Thermus aquaticus: one gene and its partner. The main gene of each other region encodes a partner of the protein of the gene in region 2 in a complex. Links are inferred from orthologs where the notes say so. Each region holds a gene or a part of one and is shown on either strand. Other genes may lie near its edges.

What was found.
Region 1: the proteins of tsaE (region 2) and tsaD are in contact, whole or in part, in a crystal structure (PDB 6N9A), measured with the Thermotoga maritima proteins. The link is inferred for Thermus aquaticus from one-to-one orthologs. Residues at the interface, in WP_004082108.1 of Thermotoga maritima: Leu37, Gly38, Lys46, Lys57, Val59, Lys60, Ser61, Thr63, Phe64, Thr65, Leu66, Met67, Val69, Pro71, Tyr82, Arg83, Leu84, Asp86, Asp88, Phe89, Asp93, Ile128, Asp130, Glu131, Arg134; in WP_004082750.1 of Thermotoga maritima: Cys10, Asp11, Arg49, His50, Leu82, Gly84, Gly135, Gly136, Glu154, Thr155, Leu156, Asp157, Asp158, Ser159, Glu162, Asp165, Lys166, Arg169, Leu170, Tyr175, Lys213, Thr214, Leu217, Tyr218, Gln221, Arg222, Asn324.

Annotation. Positions count from the first base shown.
Region 1 is NZ_LHCI01000106.1:2,029,146-2,041,103, reverse strand. What follows is about bases 4,475-7,446. They hold tsaD (tRNA (adenosine(37)-N6)-threonylcarbamoyltransferase complex transferase subunit TsaD), read left to right. Parts: upstream 4,475-5,462; coding sequence 5,463-6,431; downstream 6,432-7,446. Other genes in these bases: secA (preprotein translocase subunit SecA), read left to right, coding at 6,470-7,446; BVI061214_RS11730 (vWA domain-containing protein), read right to left, coding at 4,475-5,411. In the rest of the region: BVI061214_RS11755 (zinc-ribbon domain-containing protein), read right to left, coding at 1-830; BVI061214_RS11750 (hypothetical protein), read right to left, coding at 832-1,242; BVI061214_RS11745 (DEAD/DEAH box helicase), read right to left, coding at 1,252-3,453; BVI061214_RS11740 (heavy-metal-associated domain-containing protein), read right to left, coding at 3,454-3,663; BVI061214_RS11735 (DUF1999 family protein), read right to left, coding at 3,668-4,093; more of BVI061214_RS11730, read right to left, coding at 4,101-4,474; more of secA, read left to right, coding at 7,447-9,463; BVI061214_RS11715 (YebC/PmpR family DNA-binding transcriptional regulator), read right to left, coding at 9,504-10,238; BVI061214_RS11710 (cation:proton antiporter family protein), read right to left, coding at 10,225-11,760.
Region 2 is NZ_LHCI01000106.1:683,208-692,019, forward strand. What follows is about bases 1,823-4,670. They hold tsaE (tRNA (adenosine(37)-N6)-threonylcarbamoyltransferase complex ATPase subunit type 1 TsaE), read right to left. Parts: upstream 3,542-4,670; coding sequence 3,104-3,541; downstream 1,823-3,103. Other genes in these bases: BVI061214_RS04740 (type 1 glutamine amidotransferase family protein), read left to right, coding at 1,823-2,103; BVI061214_RS04745 (metal-binding protein), read left to right, coding at 2,113-2,613; BVI061214_RS04750 (TlpA family protein disulfide reductase), read left to right, coding at 2,657-3,142; BVI061214_RS04765 (cytochrome c3 family protein), read left to right, coding at 3,879-4,514; BVI061214_RS04770 (4Fe-4S dicluster domain-containing protein), read left to right, coding at 4,523-4,670. In the rest of the region: BVI061214_RS04730 (CarD family transcriptional regulator), read right to left, coding at 259-753; BVI061214_RS04735 (TetR/AcrR family transcriptional regulator), read right to left, coding at 750-1,310; more of BVI061214_RS04740, read left to right, coding at 1,390-1,822; more of BVI061214_RS04770, read left to right, coding at 4,671-7,156; nrfD (NrfD/PsrC family molybdoenzyme membrane anchor subunit), read left to right, coding at 7,146-8,495; BVI061214_RS04780 (DUF3341 domain-containing protein), read left to right, coding at 8,505-8,812. UniProt on the Escherichia coli protein: Required for the formation of a threonylcarbamoyl group on adenosine at position 37 (t(6)A37) in tRNAs that read codons beginning with adenine.

The DNA of each region.
Region 1 (11,958 bases), 1.3 Mb from region 2 along the record:
TCCGGGCTTCCAAAGGCCTTCTCCACGGCCTCAAGAAGGGTAACCCGCAGGGGGGTTTCGGGGCCCATTCGCTCCAGGACCACGGCGGGGAAGGGGGGGTCCTCCAGGAACCTGTCCAGGAGGAGGCTTTTCCCACTCCCTGGAGGGCCCACCAGGTTGAGCCGGGCCGGAGGAGCCCGGAAGGTGTGGCGGAGGCGGGCGAGGAGGGCTTCACCCTCGGGGTCCAGCTCCAGGCGGACCTCCAGCAGCCGGTAGGCCTCCACCGGGCCCAGGCCCCGGGCCTCGAGGGGGCCCACGGCCTCCCCCCGGGCCCCCCGGGCCAGCTCCAGGGTGAGGCGGTCGGTGAGGACCTCCCCCGGCCTTCCCAGCTTGGAGAGCCGCTCGGCCAGGACCACGGGGGGGCCCAGGGCGGTGGGGTCCCCCGCCTGGCCGTCCCCCAGGGGGGTCCAGAGCACCTCCCCGCTGGCCACCCCCACCCGGGCGGGAAGGGGGGAGGCCCGGACCATGCCCAAGGCGGCTTCCAGGGCCCGCCAGGGCTCCCGGCCCCGGGCCCTGGGGGCCCCGAAGAGGACCAGAACCCCGTCGCCCAAAAACCGGTGGACGAAGCCCCCGTGCTCCCTAGCGATGCGGGCGGCCTCCTCCAGGACCCCCTGGAGGGCCTGGTAGGCGGCCTCGAGGCCCTCCCGGAAGCGCTGGCTGGAGCCCACCAGGTCAAAGAAGACCACGCTGACAAAGCGCCTCTCTGCGGACAGAAGCACCCCCAGGGCCCGGCCGCAGGCCATGCAGAACCGGGCCTCAGGGGGGTTTTTCTGGCCGCAGGCGCAGCGCATCTCACTCCCGGAAGAGCATCAGGGGGGGCCAGAGGTGGACCTGGGCCCGGCTGGGCAGGGGGGTTTCGCTGTAAAGGAGGAGGGGGATGGGCTCCTCCAGGAGGTAAAACCCCTCTCCCAGAGGCCTCGCCTTCCCCCCGATCCGGTAGGCGGGGCCCATGAGCTCCAAGAAGGCCTCACCCTCCCAAGGCTTCACCTCCCGGGCCACCCCGTGGAGGAGGGCCCGGACCCGGCCCGTGGGGGCCGGGGGAGCGCCCCGGTCAAAGGCGTAGAGGATGAACCCGCCCACGCCCACCTCCAGAAGGGGGCTTCCCCAGGGCTCGGGGAAGAGGTGGACTTCCACGGCGTGGGCCTGGAAGCGGGCGAAGAAGGTTTCCGGGCTTTCTTCCAAGGCGGTCCCCTCCTGGCTCATAGGAGGAGTTTAATGCACCACCCTGGGGGGGAGGGAGAGGACCAGGTTGGCGCAAAGCAGGAGGGCCGCCTTCTTGTCCAGGTACTGGTTGCCGTTGCCGCACTTGGGGGAGAGGATGCACCGGGGGCACCCTTCCTCGCAGGGGCAGGCCTTCAAAAGCTCCAAAGTGGCCCGAAGCCACTCGGGAAAGCGGCGGGCCGCCGCCCGGGCGCAGCCCACGCCCCCGGGGTAGCCGTCGTAGATGAAGACCGTGGGCCCCCCGCCCGAGGGGAGGGGACGGGGGTAAAAGGGGTAGGAAAGCCCCCCGATGTCCTGGCGCTCCGCCAGGACGAAAAGGGGCAGAAGGCCGATCATGGCGTGCTCCAGGGCGTGGATCCCCCCGGGGATCTGGTGGGGGGGGACCACCTCGGGGGGGTGGAACCAGAGGGCCTCGGTGGGGAAGGCGATCTCGGGCATGAGGAGGGGGACCTCCTCCAGGACGCTTCCCGTGAAGAAGCGCTTCTTCACATAGCCCACCACCCTTTCCCTGAGGACCACCCGGCCCACGTAGACCCCGTGGCCCACGGGCTCCCCCGAAAGGACCTCCAGGTCGCTCTCCGCCCTGGGCTCGGTGTAGTAGTCCTCGAGGGCCGGAAGAAGCCAGACCTCCCGCCTCTTTAGGTCCACGTTCCGCACCAAATAGCTTTCCCCCTGGTGCAGGTAGATGGCCCCCGGGTGGGCCTCCCAGTAGGCCTGGCGCTCGTCCAGATAGCCCAGGACCTCCCCCTCGGGACCCCTCAGGGTGAAGGTGGTCCCAAGCCCCCTCAGGGTGATCTCCCGGTGGGGGCGGCGCTTTTGGGTGTAGAGGCGGCCCTCCTTCTCCTTGAGCTCCGTAAGGGCCTCCTGGCAGAGAACCTCCTCCCGCCTAAGGGGCATCTCGTAGGCGGCGGCGTGGAGGTGGAGGGGGCAGAGGACGGGGTTCTTGGGGTCGGCGATGGCCTCCTCCGGAGGGGACTTGAGGAGGAGCTCGGGGCGGTGGAGGAAGTACTCGTCCAGGGGGTCCTCCCGGGGGATGAAGACCACCAGCGCCCGCCTCTCCCCCCGGCCCGCCCGTCCCGCCCGCTGCCAGAAGGCGGCCACGGAGCCCGGGTAGCCCACCAGGGCCACGGCGTCCAGCTCCCCGATGTCCACCCCCAGCTCCAGGGCGCTGGTGGAGACCAGGACCCGCACCTCCCCCCGCTTCAGGGCCTCCTCCAGCCGCCTCCGCTCCTTGGCCGTGTAGCCCGCCCGGTAGGGGCGCACCCCGGGGTGGGCGGCGTAGCGGGCGATGAGCTCGGCGCTTTTGCGGCTGTTGGCGAAGACCAGGCCCTTAAGCCCCTCGTCGGCCAGGGCCCGGGCCAGGTAGGCGGCTTCCAGGAGGGGGCTTCGCCGCCTTTCCCCCTTTGGGTCCAAAGGCTTAGGCAGAAGGACCAGAAGCTCCCTTTCCGAGCGGGCCACCTCTTCTTTTAGCTCCACGAAGGGAAGGCCGGTGAGGGCCTCGGCGTGCTCCTTGGGGTTCTTGATGGTGGCGCTGGCGGCGATGACCTGGGGGTTTGCCCCGTAGTGGCGGGCCAGGCGCAGGAGGCGGAAGAGGACCAGGGCCACGTGGGTGCCGAAGACTCCCCGGTAGGCGTGGAGCTCGTCCAGGACCAGGTAGCGGAGCCGGGAGAGGAAGGAGGCCCACTCCCCGTGCCGGGGGAGGAGGCCAAAGTGGAGCATGTCGGGGTTGGAGAGGAGGACGAGGCCCTCCTCCCGGGCCTTCCGCCTTAAGGGGCTTGGGGTGTCCCCGTCGTAGGGGAAGACCCCGGGGATTTCCAGGGCCTTGGCCATGGCCTTGAGGCGCCTCAGCTGGTCGTGGGCCAGGGCCTTGGTGGGGAAGAGGAGGAGGCTGGTTTCCCCTTCCAAAGCCGCCTTCAGCACGGGAGCCTGGAAGACCAGGCTCTTGCCGGCGGCGGTGGAGTAGGCCATAACCAGGTTCTTCCCCTCTTCCAAAACCTCCAGGGCCCGCTTCTGGTGGGCGAAGGGGACGAGGCCCAGGGCTTCCAGAACCCCGGCGAAGCTTCCCCGGTAGGGGGCGGGCTTTGGGGGCGCTTTGGGGATGGTCCTGGCGAAGACCAGGCGGCCCCGAAACTCCTCCAAAGACTCCAGCCACTCCCGGTAGCTGGAAAACCCCTTCAGGGCCTCGGGCAACATCTAAAGCATCCCCGCCAAAAACCCCTCTTCGCGGATGGTGCGGATCAGGTCCATGACCGTGAGGCTCTGGGGGTCGTAGGTGACCTGGAGCTGGGCGGGGCCCGTGGCCTGGGCCTCCTCCACCCCTTCTAGAGCCCTCAGGGCCTTCAGGATGCGGTCCATCCCCTCCGGGGTGGGCTCCCCGCGGATGCCGATGAGGACGCGGTTCATGCCCCTATTCTAAGACCCCCCGCCTCTCGCCCCTGGCCCCCCGGCTTCCCAGGACCCTTACGCAAAGGACCAGAGGCCCCACGGCGAAGCCCTCTTCCAGAAGGGCCCGTTCCAGGGCCTTCCGGCTTGGGTCCAGGTGGAGGGCCACCTCGTAGACCCCGGCATCGTAGGCGCTCTTGACCACCGCCCTCAGGAGGCCCTGTAAGACCTCCTCGCCCTCCCCCTCTATACGGGTGATGAGGACCGTGGTGGCCTCCCCCTGCCAGACCGCCTGGGCCAGGGCGAAGCCCAGGGGCCTTTCCCCCTCCTCCGCCAGGAAGGAGTGGCCGGTGCGGGCGAAAAAGCGGAGGGCCCCAAGGCTTAGGGGCCTTTCCCCCGCCACCTGGTTGAGGCGGTCCAGGTCTTCCTCGGTGAAGGGGCGAAAGCGCATGGGCCCATTATCGCCTGAAGAGGAGGGCCTCGAGGAGGAGCACCAGGGCGGCCAGGAGGGCCAGGTACCGGCCCGCGCCTCCTTGGCCTTTGGGGAGGAAGCTCTTTTCGGGCGTGGGGAGGAGGGTCTCTTCCGGGGCCAGGAGGCCCACCTTCACCTCCCGGTAGGGCCTGAGGAAGTTGTAGACCAGGAGGGGGAAGAAGGGCCGGTCCTGCAGGGCGGAAAGGGACGGCAGGTAAAGGCCCCCTTCGGTGAAGTAGAGGAGGCCCACCCCCTCTTCCCCCTCGGCCAAGGCGCGCCAGGGGCCTTGGGGCCTTGGGGGCGGGGGGAGGCGCTCCCCCAGGAGGGCCACGCCCTCCAGAAGGGGGTGGGGGGCGGTGAGGAGGACGGGGGTGGGGCTTCCCCCGGAAGGGGCCAGGTAGAGGCTGGGCCTGGCGGGGGGGCCTTCCGGGACCCCGATGCGCACCTGGACCTCCTCCCCAGGGGCGGCGCCCAGCAGGCGGAAAAGCCGCTCCAGGGCGGGAAGCATCGGGTAGTCCACCCCCAGGCGCCTCAGGGCCAGGCCGGCCTCGTCGTCCAGGGGGAGGGCGTCTTGGCCCAAAAGGCGGGCGGTGAAGGGGGTGGGGAGGCCCGGGAGGGGGGCGAACCCCCTGGGGGGGACCTGGACCTCCCAAACCTTCCCCCCCGCCTCCACACGGGCCAGGAAGGCGCGGTTTGCGCTATTCCCCAGGGCCAGAAACCCCGGGGCCACGGCCACGAGGCCCAGATTCTCCCTGGGGCTTCCCACCCCCAGGTAGCCCTCGGCCCCGGGCGGGGGCGGGCCGTCGGTGGCCACCACCACCGGGGCCTTGAGGCGCCTCCTCCCCAGGGCCATGGCCCCTTCCAGGTCCGCCCCTTTGTCCCCCGCCTCCAGGGCGAGAAGCCTTGGCCGGAGGGCCACCCCGGGGGCGGGGCCAAAGGCCTCCGGGCGCTCCCCGGCCCGCACCAAGACCGCCTCCGGGGCCCTTTCCAGAAGGGGCAGGAGCCTCTCCTTGGCCAGGTCCAGCCGGGTCTTCCCGCCTTCGTCGGCGGCCATGCTGGCGGAGGCGTCCACCACCAGGACCAAAGGAGGGGGGGCCAGGGGGGGGTCCTCGAGGGCCAGCACCATGAGGGCGGCCGAGAGGAGCAGGAGGAAAAGCCTCAGGTCCAGCCGGGGCCTAAAGCGCCGGGCCCTTCCCTTCCGCCAAAGCCACACCCCCGCCCAGGGCCTGGCCCTGGGGGCCCGCCTCCGGTAGAGGAGGTAGGTGAGGAGGAGGACGGGGAGGAGGAGCCAGAGCACCTTCCCTTGAGCCTAGCCGCCCTTGGGGGGTTTTGCTAGAGTGCGGGGAGGATGTGGGTCCTGGGCGTAGACACCTCCTGCGACGACACCGGGGTAGGCCTGGTGCAAGACGGCCAGGTGGTGGTGAACCTGGTCCAGAGCCAGACCCTCCACGAGGCCTATGGCGGCGTGGTGCCGGAGCTGGCGAGCCGGGAGCACCTCAAGGTCCTCCCCCGCCTCACCCAGGAGGCCCTGAGGCGGGCGGGGATCGGCCCCAAGGACCTGGACCTGATCGCCGCCACCCGCGGGCCCGGCCTGATCGGGGCCCTCCTGGTGGGCTACACCTTCGCCAAGGGCCTGGCCTGGGCCCTCACGCGCCCCTTCTACGCCATCCACCACCTGGAGGGCCACATCGCCGCCGCCTGGCCCGAGGGCCTCAAGCCCCCCTTCCTGGCCCTGGTGGCCTCGGGGGGGCACACCCACCTCTACGAGGTCCTGGACCTGGGGCGCTACCGCCTCCTCGGGGCCACCCGGGACGACGCCGCCGGGGAGGCCTTTGACAAGGTGGCGCGGCTTCTTGGCCTCGGCTTTCCCGGGGGGCCGGAGATTGAGCGCCTGGCCAAGGAGGCGGAGGAGCCTGTTTCCTTTCCCCTCCCCCTCAAGGACCAGGAGGGGTACGAGTTCAGCTTCTCCGGCCTCAAGACCAAGGCCCTGCAGCTCTTGGAAAAGGGCCTTCCCAAGCCGGGGCTCGCCCGGGGCTTCCAGGAGGCGGCCATCGGGCACCTGGCCCAGGTGGTCCTGAGGGCGGCCCGGGACACGGGGCACCGGGTCCTCCTGGTGGCCGGAGGGGTGGCGGCCAACCAGGTCCTCCAGGCCCGCTTCAAGGAGGCGGGGTTGGAGGTCCACTTCCCCCCCAAGGGGCTTTCCCAGGACAACGGGGCCATGATCGCCCTGGCCGCCTGGCGGCGCTTCCAGGCGGGCCTCCCCCCAAGCCCCCTCTCCTTGGGGGCCACCGCCTACTGGCCCCTCGAGGCCCCCTGAAGGGTTTCTCATCCAAGCGGGGTACAATCGGGCTTAGGATGCTGGCCCTCATACGGAAGCTTTTTGACAACAACGAGCGGGAGATCGCCCGCTACTACAAGCAGGTCGTGGAGCTCACCAACCGCCTCGAGGCCGAGGTGGAGAAGATCGCCGACCTGGCCGCCGCCTACCGGGAGCTTAAGGAGAAGCACCAGCAGGGCGCCAGCCTGGACGAGCTTCTGCCCATGGCCTTCGCCCTCACCCGGGAGTCCGCCAAGCGCTACCTGGGCATGCGCCACTTTGACGTGCAGCTCATCGGCGGGGCGGTCCTCCACGAGGGCAAGATCGCCGAGATGAAGACCGGGGAGGGGAAGACCCTGGTGGCTACCCTAGCCGTGGCCCTCAACGCCCTCACCGGCAAGGGCGTCCACGTGGTCACGGTCAACGACTACCTGGCTCGGCGGGACGCCGAGTGGATGGGGCCCGTTTACCGGGGCCTGGGCCTTTCCGTGGGGGTCATCCAGCATAGCTCCACCCCCGAGGAGCGCCGCAAGGCCTACCTCTGCGACGTCACCTACGTCACCAACTCCGAGCTGGGCTTTGACTACCTGCGGGACAACATGGCCATCAGCCCGGACCAGCTGGTCCTGCGCCACGACACCCCTCTCCACTACGCCATCATTGACGAGGTAGACTCCATCCTCATTGACGAGGCCCGCACGCCTCTCATCATCAGCGGCCCCGCCGAAAAGGCCACCGACATGTACTACAAGATGGCGGAGATCGCCAAGAAGCTGGAAAGGGGCCTGCCGCCGGAGCCCGGGGTGCGCAAGGAGCCCACGGGGGACTACACCGTTGAGGAGAAGAACCGCTCCGTCCACCTGACCCTGCAGGGCATCGCCAAGGCGGAGAAGCTCCTTGGGGTGGAGGGGCTTTTCAGCCCGGAGAACATGGAGCTGGCCCACATGCTGATCCAGGCCATCCGGGCCAAGGAGCTCTACCACCGGGACCGGGACTACATCGTCCAGGACGGCCAGGTCATCATCGTGGACGAGTTCACCGGCCGCCTCATGCCGGGGAGGCGCTATGGGGAGGGCCTCCACCAGGCCATTGAGGCCAAGGAGGGGGTCAAGATTGAGCGGGAGAACCAGACCCTGGCCACCATCACCTACCAGAACTTCTTCCGCCTCTACGAGAAGCGGGCCGGGATGACGGGCACCGCCAAGACCGAGGAGAAGGAGTTCCAGGAGATCTACGGCATGGACGTGGTGGTGGTGCCCACCAACCGCCCCATGATCCGCCAGGACTTCCCCGACGTGGTTTACCGCACGGAGAAGGGGAAGTTCTATGCCGTGGTGGAGGAGATCGCCGAGAAGTACGAGCGGGGCCAGCCCGTGCTGGTGGGCACCATCAGCATTGAGAAGTCGGAGAGGCTCTCCCAGATGCTCAGGGAGCCCCGCCTCTACTTCCCCCGGCTGGAGATGCGGGTGGAGCTCCTAAAAAAGGCCAGCGCCAAGCAGCAGGGGGAGGCCTGGGACCGCCTGAGGAAGCTCTTGGAGAGGCCCACGGCCCTCAAGGACGAGGACCTGGCCCCCTTTGAGGAGCTCATCCCCAGGAAGGGGAACCTGCGCACGGCCTGGGAGGGCCTGAAGCGGGCGGTGCACACCCTGGCCATCCTGCGCCAGGGCATCCCCCACCAGGTGCTAAACGCCAAGCACCACGCCAAGGAGGCGGAGATCGTGGCCCAGGCGGGCCGCTCCAAGACCGTCACCATCGCCACCAACATGGCGGGGCGGGGCACGGACATCAAGCTGGGGGGGAACCCCGAATACCTGGCCGCCTCCCTCCTGGAGAAGGAGGGGTTTGACCGCTACGAGTGGAAGGTGGAGCTCTTCATCAAGAAGATGGTGGCGGGGCATGAGGAGGAGGCCCGGGCCCTAGCCCAGGAGCTTGGGGTGCGGGAAGAGCTTATAGAGAGGATCCGCCAGATCCGGGAGGAGTGCAAGGCTGACGAGGAGCGGGTGCGGAGCCTGGGAGGGCTTTTCATCCTGGGCACCGAGCGGCACGAGTCCCGGCGCATTGACAACCAGCTAAGGGGCCGGGCCGGGCGCCAGGGGGACCCGGGGGGAAGCCGCTTTTACGTCTCCTTTGACGACGACCTCATGCGCCTCTTCGCCTCGGACCGGGTCATCGCCATGTTGGACCGCATGGGCTTTGACGACTCCGAGCCCATTGAGCACCCCATGGTGAGCCGCTCCATAGAGCGGGCCCAGAAGCGGGTGGAGGACCGCAACTTCGCCATCCGCAAGCAGCTTTTGCAGTTTGACGACGTGATGGCCCGCCAGCGGGAGGTCATCTACGCCCAGCGCCGCCTAATCCTCCTGGGTAAGGACGAGGAGGTGAAGGAGGCCGCGTTGGGGATGGTGGAGGAGACGGTGGCCTCCGTGGCGGAGAACTTCTTAAACCCCCAGGTCCACCCCGAGGACTGGGACCTCGAGGGCCTGAAGACCGCCCTTCTGGACGTGGTGCCCCAGCTTGCGGACTTCCCCTTTGAGGAGCTTAGGGGGCTGAAGCCGGACGAGGGGGTGGAGCGCCTGGTGGAGGCGGCCCTCAAGGCCTACGAGGCCCGGGAGGCGGAGCTCTCCCCTCCGCTGATGCGGGCCGTGGAGCGCTTCGTGATCCTCAACGTGGTGGACTCGGCCTGGAAGGAGCACCTCCACAACCTGGACGTGCTGCGGCAGGGCATCTTCCTCAGGGGCTACGGCCAGAAGGACCCCTTCCAGGAGTACAAGATTGAGGCCACCCGCCTCTTCAACGAGATGGTGAGCTTCATCAAAACCGAGGTGGCCAAGTTCCTCTTCCGCCTCAAGGTGGAGGCCGAGCCCGTGCGGCCCGCGCGAGAGGCCCCTTACGTGCCCGTGCCGGAGCCCAGGCCTCAGGCGGAAGGGTTCACCGAGCGGAAGCGGCCCACCACGCCTCCGCCCCAGCCGGGCCTTTCCCGGGCGGAGCGCCGCCGGCTTATGCGGGAGGAGAAGAAGCGCAAGAAGGGGTAGCCCCCCAGGGTCCCCATCCTGGCGCAAGCCAGGACGGGGATTAGGCCTCCACCTGGAGGCTTTCGGGGTCCAGGTTGGTGTAGACGTTCTGCACGTCGTCCAGGTCCTCGAGGGCCTCCACCAGCCGCAGGACCTTGGCCGCCTCCTCGGGGGGAAGGGCCACCACGTTCTGGGGACGCTGGATGACCTCGGCGTCCTCCACCCGGATGCCCCGGGCCTTCAGGGCCTCGGCGATGCGGAAGACCTCGCCGGGCTCGGTGTAGATGGTGAGGCTTTCCCCTTCCTCCTCGAGGTCCAGGGCCCCCAGCTCAATGGCGGCCTCCTGGGCGGCCTCGGTGTTCTCCGAGACGATGACCCCCCGCTTCTCAAACTGCCAGGCCACGCTCCCGGAGGTGCCCAAAGAGCCCCCGTACTTGCCGAAGACGTGGCGCACCTCGCCGGCGGTGCGGTTGCGGTTGTCGGTGAGGGCGTAAACCAAGACGGCCACGCCCCCCGGGGCGTACCCCTCGTAGACGATCTCCTCGTACTGCTCGGCGCCCTCGCCGCCTCCTTGGAGCTTGGCGAGAAGGCGCTCAATGTTCTCCATGGGCACGTCGTCGGCCCGGGCGGCCTCAATGGCGTTGCGTAGCTGGACGTTGGCCTCGGGGTAGGGGCTTCCCCCCGCCCGGGCGGCCGCTTGGATGGCCCGGAGGTGCTTGGAGATGATCTTGCCGCGCTTCAGGTCGTTGGCGGCCTTTTTGCGTTTGATCTGCGCCCACTTGCTATGACCGGCCATGGCTCACCCCATCCATTATAGCCAGTTCCTCCAGAACCCTTTCCGCCAGGCGCTCCCCCGCCTCGCGCAAGGGGTGGAAGAGGAGGTCCACGCCGGCGGCCTTCAGGGCGGGGTCCTCCTCCAGGTGGAAGCTGGTGGCGGCCACCAGGCCCCCGAAGCCCCGCTCCTTGATCCAGCGGGCGGCGAGGAGCTTGGCCTCCAGGTCGGGCAGGGCCAGGACCACCGCCTTGAGCCCCGAGAGGTCCAGCCTCTCCCAAAGCTCCGGGTCCTCGGCGTCGCCGTAGAGGACCCTCCGGCCCTTGGCCCGGTGGCGCTCCACCTTCTCCGGGTCGGCGTCCAGGCCCACGGGCCTTTCCCCCCTCGCCTCCAGGATCCGGTAGACGGCCCCTCCGGTGCGGCCCATACCGACGATGAGGGCCGTGGCCCCGTCCAGGCCTTGGGGCTCCTGGTCGGGGTGGGGGCCTCGGCGCTCCAGGCGGAGGAGGAGGGGCTCCAAACGGCGGTAAAGGGAGTGGCTGTGGCGGGCCGGGGGGGCCGAGAGCACCATGGAAAGGGCCACCGTCAGGGCCAGGGTGGCCAGGCCCAGGGGCAGAAGCCCCGCCCGCTCCAGGGCCACGCCCACGATCAGGGCGAACTCCGAGTAGTTACCCAGATAGACCCCGGCCACGAAGCCCGTGCGGGCCCGGAGGCCCAGGAGGAGGAAGAGGAGGAAGAAGAGGGGGGCCTTGAGGAGGGAGAGGAGGAGAAGCCCAAAGAGAGGCCCCACCTCCACGTCCGCCAGGCCCTGCTTCATGCCGATCTCCAGGAAGAAGGCCACCAAAAAGGCCTCCTTGAGGCTCCAGAGGGCCTTGGCCATCTCCGCCCCCTTGGCGTGGCCCGAGAGGAGGGCCCCCATGAAGAGGGCCCCCAGCTCGGGGGAAAGCCCGAGCTGGCGGAAGCCCTCCCCGCCCAGGAGGGCCAGGCCCAGGCCGAAGAGGACCAGGAGCTCGTCGTGGCCGCTTTTTTCCAGGAGCCAGGCCAAAAGGAAGCGCAGGAGGGGAAAGAAGAGGAGGAGGAGGGCCCAGGGGCTCACCGCCTTGGCCCCGTAGAGGGCGAGAAGGCCCACGGCCACCAGGTCCTGCAGGATGAGGATGCCGATGGCCAGCCGGCCGTGGTAGGCGGTGAGCTCCCTTTTGTCCTCCAGGAGCTTGAGGACCATGACGGTGCTAGAGAAGCCCAGGGCCAGGGCCAGAGGGAAAAGCCCCACGAGGGGCAGGGCCAGAAGGCTGAAGAGGAGGAGGGAAAGCCCTCCCACGCCCAGGACCCGGGCCTCGAGGAGGTCCTTGAGCCTGAGCTTCAGGCCCACGCTGAAGAGGAGGAGGAGAACCCCCATCTCGGCGGCGTGGGCCAAGAACTCGGTCTCCCGGAAGCCCAGGGTGTGCAGGCCAAAGCCCGCCCCCAAATACCCCACCAGGGGGGGGAGGCCCAGGCGGTTAGCCAGGAGGCCGAGGGCGAAGGCGGCGGCCACCCAGAGGGCCTCCATGCCCCAAGGGTAGCATAACCCAAGTTGCTACCTACCCCCTGGGCCAGAAAAAATAGTGGCCGCTATGCTTTCGCGCACCATAGCGGCCTTTTGCATCATAGACGACGCCCTCCAGGCAATGGGCCACAAGGACGAGCCCCAGACCAAGGTTCCCTCCAGCGTCATCCTTACCCTCGCCATACTCGCCGCCATGGAACT
Region 2 (8,812 bases):
CGTAAAGGATGACGTTCATGATCTCTCTTCTGGACACCTTGGCAGGCCGGCCGCCGGGCTTGGGGGCGGGGATGAGGGGCTCCAGGAGGCCCCACTCCTCGTCGGTTAGGTCGCTGGGGTAACATCGTCTAAGAGGCACCCTTCAAGGATACCACCCTTTTACGACAGCCTCCTAGGTGCCCGCGCTTTGGTTTCGCAACATGGGGTGCCCAAGCCGGGGCTTTGGAAGGGCTTTTCTGGGGCCCAGCGGCGGGGGCTTTAGTTCAGCTCCTCCCCCCAGGCCTCCTCAAAGAGGCGCTTGGCCTCCTGCACCGTGATCTCCAGGGTCTGGGACACCTCCTCCGCCAGGAGGCAGATGGCCCGCCTCAGGGCCTGGCGGTCCAGGTCCGGCAGGCCCCGCTCCAGCTCCCAGGCCCTCAGCTGGCCCGCCATCTGGGCGATGCGGTAAGGGTTTCCGTCCGCCAGGATCTCGCTAGTCTTGCGGTGCCGGGCGGCCCACTGCTTGGGAAGGGGCATGCGGCCGTTTTTAAGGAGGTCCAGAATCACCGGGACCTCCTCGGGGGAGAGGGCCTTGCGCATGCCTACGCTCTGGGGGGCCTCCACGGGCACGTAGGCCTTGGAGCGGGAGCCGGGGAAGTCCACCTGGTAGTAGGCCCGGCTCACGCCGCTTATGCTCCTCTGGGCTATGCCCGCCACCACGCCGACCCCATAAGGGGGCAAGACCACCTTGTCGCCGGGACGGAACTCTTTCACGGCGCCACTCCTTTCCGGAGCACCAAAAGGAGGTGCTCCAAATACGCCTCCACCTCCAGCTGGGGGTTGCACCCCAAGGCGGCCATCACCGCGGCCGTGGCCTTGGGCGAAAGCTCGGGGCGCACCGCCCCCTCCTCCTGGCCGCTTTTCACCAGCTCCTCCAGAAGGTCCAGGTAGTGCTGGTGAAGCCCCTTGAGCCAAGGGGTGGGGTCCGCCATGGCCTCCCGGGCCACGGCCGCCCAGAGCCCCCTCCACTCCGCGATCCAGGCCAGGCGCTTTTGCAGAAGGCGCTCCAGCCGCACAAAAAAAGGCGCCCGCAGGCGCACGATCTCCTCCACCTCCCGGTAGAAGGCCCAGGTTCGCTCCTCCACCAGGGTTTTCAGGAGGTCCTTCTTGTCGCGGAAGTAGAGGTAGATGGTTCCCTTCCCCACCTCGGCCTTGCGGGCCACGTCCTCCATCTTCAGGCCGGAAAGGCCCTTTTCCCGGAGAACTTCCAGAGTGGCCTGAAGGATGGCCTCGCGTTTGCCCTTGGGCAAGGCCCCCGGAAGGGACACCATCGCGGCCACGCCCCCAAGTTTACCACAGCGCCCTTTTCCTTTCATGAGGAAGCGGCTACCCTAAAGGTAAGGAGGAGGTATGCGGCAGGGCTTCTTCGCCTTCCTCACCGCCGATCCTTTACGGGGGTCCTTGCGGGCCGTGGAGGCTAGGCTCCTGGAGGAGGCCCGGGGGGAGGCTCTTTTCCTGGTGCCCTACCCCTTGCGGGATCTGGCGGAGGCCTGGCGGCTGGCCTGGGGGAGCCTGGGCCTCAAGCGGGGCCGGGTCCTGTACCTTAGGCGGCGGGAAGAGGCCTTTGACCAGGACGTGGCCCGGGAGGTGGCGGAAAGCCCCCTGGTCCTCCTGGCCGCCGAGGGCCTGCCGGAGTTCTTGGACCTCATCCGGGGGAGTCTGGTCCTGGAGGCCCTCCTCTGGGTGCACCGCCAGGGGGGTGGGGTGGTGGCCCTGGGTGAGGCCGGGGGCCTTCTGGGGGAAGCCGCCTTCTACCCCCTCGAGGGCCAGGTGCGGGCCGCCTTGGGCCTTTCCCTCCTCCGGGGCCTGGCCCTTCTGCCCCGGGTGGAGGAGCGGGGGCGGTTTCTGGCCCTTTCCCAGCTGGTGGCCGACAACCCCGACCTGGTGGGCCTGGGGCTTCTGGAAAACACCGCCTTGCGCCTCCTTAAGGGCCTGGGGGAGGTCTGGGCGGGCGGGGTGACCCTGGTGGACGCCGGCGGGGCCGAGTTCACGGGCCGGGGGGTCCGGGGGCTTCGGGTGGACGTCCTCTCGGCGGGGGAGCGCTTTCCCCTGCCCGTCCTGTAGCATGGGAGCATGCCCTCGGGGCGGACGCACGAGGCCATCAACCTGACCCTTTTGGGTCTGGGCGGGGCCCTTTACCTGGCCCAGGGGGGCTCGCCGGAAGAGCCCAGGGCCCTGGCCTTCCTCCTGGGCTACCTGGCGGGCACCTTTCTCCTCTCCCCGGACCTGGACCTGGCGGAAAAGGGGGTGCGGGCCCAGGGGCGCTGGGGGGTCCTGGGGGCCCTCTGGCGGCCTTACGGCTGGCTCTTCCGCCACCGGGGCCTCTCCCACACCTGGATTCTCGGCCCCCTGACCCGTCTGGGCTACCTTCTCCTTCTCCTCTTCCTCCTCTATGGCCTCCTGAAGGGGGTGGCCGCCTTTATGGGGGCCTCGCTTGCCCTGGCCCTTCCTCCTCTGCCCAAGGAGGTGCTCCTTTTTGGCCTGCTGGGCTACTACCTCTCCCAGTGGCTCCACCTGGTGGCGGACGGCATCTGGCCCGACCACGACCTGAGGCGGCTCAAGCGGCCAAGGTAAGGCGGTTTACACACCCCCGCCTCCCGGGGTGCAGAATGGCCTTATGAGGAAAATCTGGCCTTTGGCTCTACTCTTTCTCTTGGGCCTGGCCCAGGCGGTGGGCCTAGGGGAGCGCATCCCCGACTTCGCCCTTCTGGACCCGGCGGGGAAGCCTATCACCCGGGACACCATGAAAAAGCCCGCCGTCATCGTCTTCTGGGCCAGCTGGTGCCCGGTGTGCAAGGCCGAGTTTCCCGGGCTCCACAAAGTGGCCGAGGAGACCAAGGTGCCCTTTTACGTCATCAGCCGCGAGCCCAAGGACACCAAGGAGCTGGTCCTCACCTACATGAAGGCCTACCCTCGCTTCATCCCCCTTCTGGCCTCGGCCAAGGATAAGCCCCACGAGGTGGCGGCCCGCTTTAAGGTGCCGGGCCAGCCCTGGACCTTTGTGGTGGACCAGGGGGCCAGGGTGGTGGCCTTCTTCGCCGGGCGGGCGGGGCGGGAGGCCCTTTTAGACGCCCTCCTGTTGGCCGGGGTGGAGCTCCCATAGCTCCGCCTGCCGGGCTTCCCCCTGGGGGGTGAGGCGGAGGAGGAAGTCCGCTTCCAGGTCCTCGGGCCTGCCCCACTCCACCAGGGTGAGGCGGGCTTCTTCCTGGGCGGCCAGGAGGTGGGGCAGGAGGGCCTTGGGGTCTTTCAGGCGGTAGAGGTCGGCGTGGACCAGGGGGCCCTCCGGGGTGGGGTAGGTGTGGATGAGGGTGTAGGTGGGGCTGGTGACCCGGCCCGGGAAGCCCAAGGCCTCGGCCAGGAAGCGGACGAAGGTGGTCTTGCCTGCCCCCAGGGGGCCTTCCAGGGCCACCACCGCCCCCCGGGGCAGGAGGGGGAGGACCTCCCGGGCCAGGGCCCGGGTGTCCTCGAGGGCCTTTAGGGTGCGCTCAAGGAGAAGCCGCATAAAGGAAAAAGGCCCCGCAGGGCCTTCTGGTGCCGGGAGCGGGACTTGAACCCGCACGCCCTTGCGGGCACCACCCCCTCAAGATGGCGTGTCTACCAGTTCCACCATCCCGGCAGGGCGCGCCTTAGGCGCAAGCTTCAGTTTAGCAAAAGCCCTCCCCTTGTCAAGGTGCGCCTTCGGGACATTTGTCCCTTGGACTTTGCGCTATGGTACCCGTGAAAAGCACGCGCTAAGGGGTAGGCATGGAGAGCGCCCTTCCGCTTATGGATCTCCCCGGGCCCTTGATGGAACTCGTAGGACCTCTCCCGTAGCCTTAGCCCTTAAGACCGGAGGTGGTATGCGGCGACGAAACCGCTGGGTCAAGACCCTCTTCTGGGGCACAGTGCTGGGGATCTTCGCCCTTTTGCTGGTGGTCTTCTCCGGGGTGGCGGTGGGGGCCTTTGAGCAAAGGACCTTACCTGTGGACCAGCCCGTCCCCTTCAGCCACGCCTTTCACGCCGGTGGGCTTGGCCTTTCCTGCCGCTACTGCCACCCTTCCGTGGAGAGGGCGGCCTACGCGGGGCTTCCCCCCACCGAGACCTGCATGACCTGCCACACCTTTATCAAGGCCGACAGCCCCAACCTGGCCCTGGTGCGCAAGAGCTGGGAGACCGGGGAGCCCATCCGCTGGAACCGGGTCATCAACCTCCCCGACTTCGTCTACTTCCACCACGGGGCCCACGTGGCCAAGGGGGTGGGGTGCGCCGAGTGCCACGGCCGGGTGGACCAGATGACCGTGGTCTACCAGCCCCAGGCCTTCACCATGAAGTTCTGCCTCTCCTGCCACCGCAACCCCGAGGCCCACCTGAGGCCCAGGGAGCAGGTCTTCAACATGGCCTATGAGCCTGACCCTGAGCTCGGCAAGAAGCTCAAGGAGGCCTACGCCATCCGCTCGGCCGAGGCCCTGACCAGCTGCAACACCTGCCACCGCTAGGAGGAGCGATGCCCGAGCGCGGATACGGAGAATCTCTGGAAAAGGAGCTCTTCCGGGAGGAGTTCCCCTTCGGCCCCGTGAGCCGGAGGGGGTTTTTGGCCCTGGGGCTCCTCACCCTGGCCGCCTGCACCCCGGTGGTGCGGCGCCAGGGGGTACCCTACGTGCGCCAGCCCGAGTGGGTGGTGGAGGGGGGGAGGGCGGAGTTCGTCACCGCCGTGCCCCACGCCGGCTTGGCCGAGCCGGTTTTGGTGCGCCACTACCAGGAAAGGCCCCTCTTCCTGGCCCCCCTCGAGGCCGCCATGAGCCCCTACCCCCTGGCAGGCCTCTACGCCCTCTACGACCCGGATCGCAAGGGGAAGGCCCCGGACTGGGAGGGCTTCTTGGCCGCCTGGCGCAAGGCCCTGGGGGAAGGGGAGACCCTCCTGGTCCTTCCCCGCCTAGCCTCGCCCCGCCTCGAGGGCCTTCTGGAAAGGGCCCAGGCCCGCTACCCCAACCTGAAGGTGGCCCGGTTTGAGGCCTGGAGCCTGGAAAACGTCTACCGGGGGGCGGAGATCCTCTTCGGCCAGAGGGCCTGGCCCGTCTACGCCCCGGAGAAGGCCGAGGTGGTCCTCCTCCTGGACGTGGACCTCCACGAGCACCCGGCGGGCTACCTCTGGTGGGCCGCCTTAAGTGGGAGGCGCATCCCTCCCATGAACCGCATCTACGCCGTGGAAAGCGGGGCGGGCCTTTTGGGGGCCATGGCCGACCACCGCCTGGCCCTGAAGCCCAGCGCCCTAGAGGCCTTCCTCCTGGACCTGGCCAAGGCCCTGGGCGTCCTCCCAGGAAGCCCCACCTCCTCCTATGGGGGCTTCCTCCCCGCCCTGGTGGAGGACCTCCTGCGGGGCGGCCTCCTCCTCCCTGGGGTCCACCTCACCCCCGCCGCCCAGGCCCTGGCCATGGCGGTGAACGCCAGGCTGGGGGCCCCGGTGCGCTACGTGCCTCCCCTGGAGAAGGAGGCGGCCACGCCCGGGGCCTTCCTGGAGGCGGAAAGGGCCGAGCGCCTGGTGTGGGCGGCCGAGGGGCCCCTGCCGGACCTGAAGGGCAAGGGCTTCGCCGCCTACCTGGGCCTCTACCCCAAGGAGGCGCCCTTCAGCCTCCCCCTGGCCCACCCCCTCGAGGCGGGCGGGCAGTACCGGGACGCCCTAGGCCGCCTCTGGCCCGCCCAGGCCCTGGTCAAGCCCCTCTACGGGGGCAGGAGCCTGGAGGAGGTTCTGGCGGGACTTCTCGGGGAGGACCTCCCCGCCCTCACCCCCGAGGAGAAGCGGGCCCTGGCCGAGGGGCGCCCCCTGGAGGAGGCGAGGCCTCTGGCCCTCGCCCCCAAACCCGGCCTGGAAGGCCGCCTCCCCCCCTTGAGGCAGGAGGCCCCCCTGGAGCTCACCCTCCGTCCCGACGCCAGCCTCTACGATGGGCGCTACCGGGAAAACCCCTACCTCCAGGAGCTTCCCCGGCCCCTTACCCGCCTGGTCTGGGACGGGGCCCTCCTTATGGGGGAGGAGGAGGCGGAGGCCCTGGGCCTTTTGGCGGAGGTCCGGGCCCGGGAGCGCCGGGCGGACCCCAGGAGGCCTCTCCTCAGGGTGAAGGCCGGGGGCCGGGAGGCCCTCCTTCCCCTCTGGCCCCTGCCGGGTCTGGCCAAGGGGAGCCTTTTGGCCCCCCTTTCCCACTTTTTCCACCCCGAGGGGGTTGCCTTCCCCGCCGAGGTGGCCGCCACGGGCCGGGACTACCCCCTGGTCTCCACCCAGTACCACGGCTACCTGGGCGAGGTGGAGGCGGTGAAGGTCCTGGCGGAAGAGGAGGCCCTGAAGGCCAAGCCCAAGGAGGAGAAGCGCCTCTCCTTCTACCCCCCCTGGCCCCAGGGGGAGCACGCCTGGGCCATGAGCGTGGACCTTTCCCGGTGCGTGGGGTGCGGCCTCTGCACCCTGGCCTGCCAGATTGAGAACAACATCCCCGTGGTGGGCAAGGAGGAGGTGGCCAAGGGGCGGGAGATGCACTGGATCCGCATAGACCGCTACTTCGCCGAGGAAGGGGTTTTGCACCAGCCCGTCATGTGCCAGCACTGCGAGAAGGCCCCCTGCGAGGCGGTCTGCCCGGTGGCCGCCACCGAGCACTCCACCGAGGGCCTGAACCTCATGGTCTACAACCGTTGCGTGGGCACCAAGTACTGCTCCGCCAACTGCCCCTACAAGGCCCGGCGCTTCAACTTCTTCCCCTACGCCGAGGCCTTCATCGGCCAGGGGGACCCCAGGCGGGCCAAGGAGAGCCCCCTGGCCCTCCTCATGAACCCCGAGGTCACGGTCCGTAGCCGCGGGGTCATGGAGAAGTGCACCTACTGCGTCCAGCGGATAGAAGAGGCCCGGGCCCAGGCGGCGGTGGAGGGGCGGAAGATCCGCCCCGGGGAGATCAAGACCGCCTGCCAAGAGGTCTGCCCGGGGAAGGCCATCCACTTCGGGGACCTCCTGGACCCCGAGGACCCCATCCAGGCTCACCGGCAGGAGGGGCGGCACTACGCCCTTCTGGAGGAGGCCAACACCTGGCCCCGGACCACCTACCTGGCCCACCTGAAGAACAAGAACCCCAAGCTCAAGGAGGCGGAGCATGGCGGATAAGCCCCATCCCGACCACGACCTGATCCAGGGGGAGTGGACGGAAAAGACCCTGGTGGAAAAGCTCTTGGAGCCCGTGGAGAAGCCTCCCCCCAGGCCCTGGAGGGTGGTTCTGGCCGTGGGGGGCCTCCTGACCCTGGTCTGGCTCTACGCCATCTTCGTCACCTTCGTGAGGGGCCTGGGCACCTGGGGCATCAACCAGCCCGTGGCCTGGGGCTTTGACATCGTCCACTTCGTCTGGTGGATCGGCATCGGCCACGCCGGGACCCTGATCAGCGCCATCCTGGTCCTCATGCGCCAGAACTGGCGGGACTCCCTGAACCGGGTCACCGAGGCCATGACCCTCTTCGCCGTGCTGGCGGCGGCCACCTACCCCCTGATCCACATGGGCCGGCCCCAGAACTTCTACTGGGTCTTCCCCTACCCCACCCACTTGGCCCTCTGGCCCCAGTACAAAAGCCCCCTCTCCTGGGACGTGCTGGCCATCATGACCTACCTCACCATCTCCACCCTCTTCCTCTACCTGGGCCTGATCCCCGACCTGGCCCTCCTTCGGGAGCGGAGCCAGGGCTGGCGGAGGAAGCTTTACGGCTGGCTCTCCCTGGGCTGGACGGGGAACGCGGTCCACTGGCAGCGCTACCGGGCGGTCTACGTCCTCCTCGCGGGCCTCGCCACCCCGGTGGTCATCTCCGTCCACTCCGTGGTCAGCATGGACTTCGCCTACGGCCTGGTCCCGGGGTGGCACCTCACGGTCTTCCCCCCCTTCTTCGCCGCCGGGGCCATTTATTCGGGCTTCGCCATGGCCCTCACCCTCATCATCCCCTTGCGGAAGTGGTACCGCCTCGAGGGGGTCATCACCGAGAGGCACCTGGACTGGATGGCCAAGGTGACCCTGGCCAGCGGCCTCGGGGTGGCCTACATCTACCTCCTGGAGATCTTCATCGCCTGGTACTCGGGCGAGCCCCATGAGTGGGCCCAGCAGCTTTGGCGCATGACCGGTCCCTACGCCCCCTACTACTGGGCCATGATGCTCATCAACGTGGTCCTCCTCCAGACCCTCTGGTTCCCCCGCTTCCGCAAAAACCTCACCTGGCTCTTCATCTTCTCCATCCTGGCCAACGTGGGCATGTGGCTGGAGCGCTTTGTGATCGTAGTCATTAGCCTCTCCAAGGACTTCCTGCCGGGGAACGCCCACCTTTACTACCCCACCTGGGTGGACTGGGCCTTGTACCTGGGGACCATCGGCTTCTTCCTCTTCGGCCTGGCCCTTTTCATCCGCATCTTCCCTCCCATCGCCGTGGCGGAGATGGTCCACCTCTTCCACAAGCTGAGGAAGCACTAGGAGGCGGGTATGCTCTACGGACTCATGGCCTACTTTGACGCGCCCGAGAAGCTTTTGAAGGCCATAGGGGCCCTGAAGGAGGCGGGCTACCGCCGGATGGAGGCCCTCACCCCCAACCCGGTGGAGGGGGTGGAGAGGCTTCTCGGCGGGGACGGGCGGATCCCCTGGGTGGCCTTCGCCCTGGGGGTCTTGGGGGCGGGGCTGGCCCTTTTCCTCCAGGTCTACACCACCCTGGACTACCCCATGAACGCCAGCGGCAAACCCCTTCTGGGCTGGCCCGCCTTCATCCCCGTCACCTTTGAGCTCACCATCCTCAC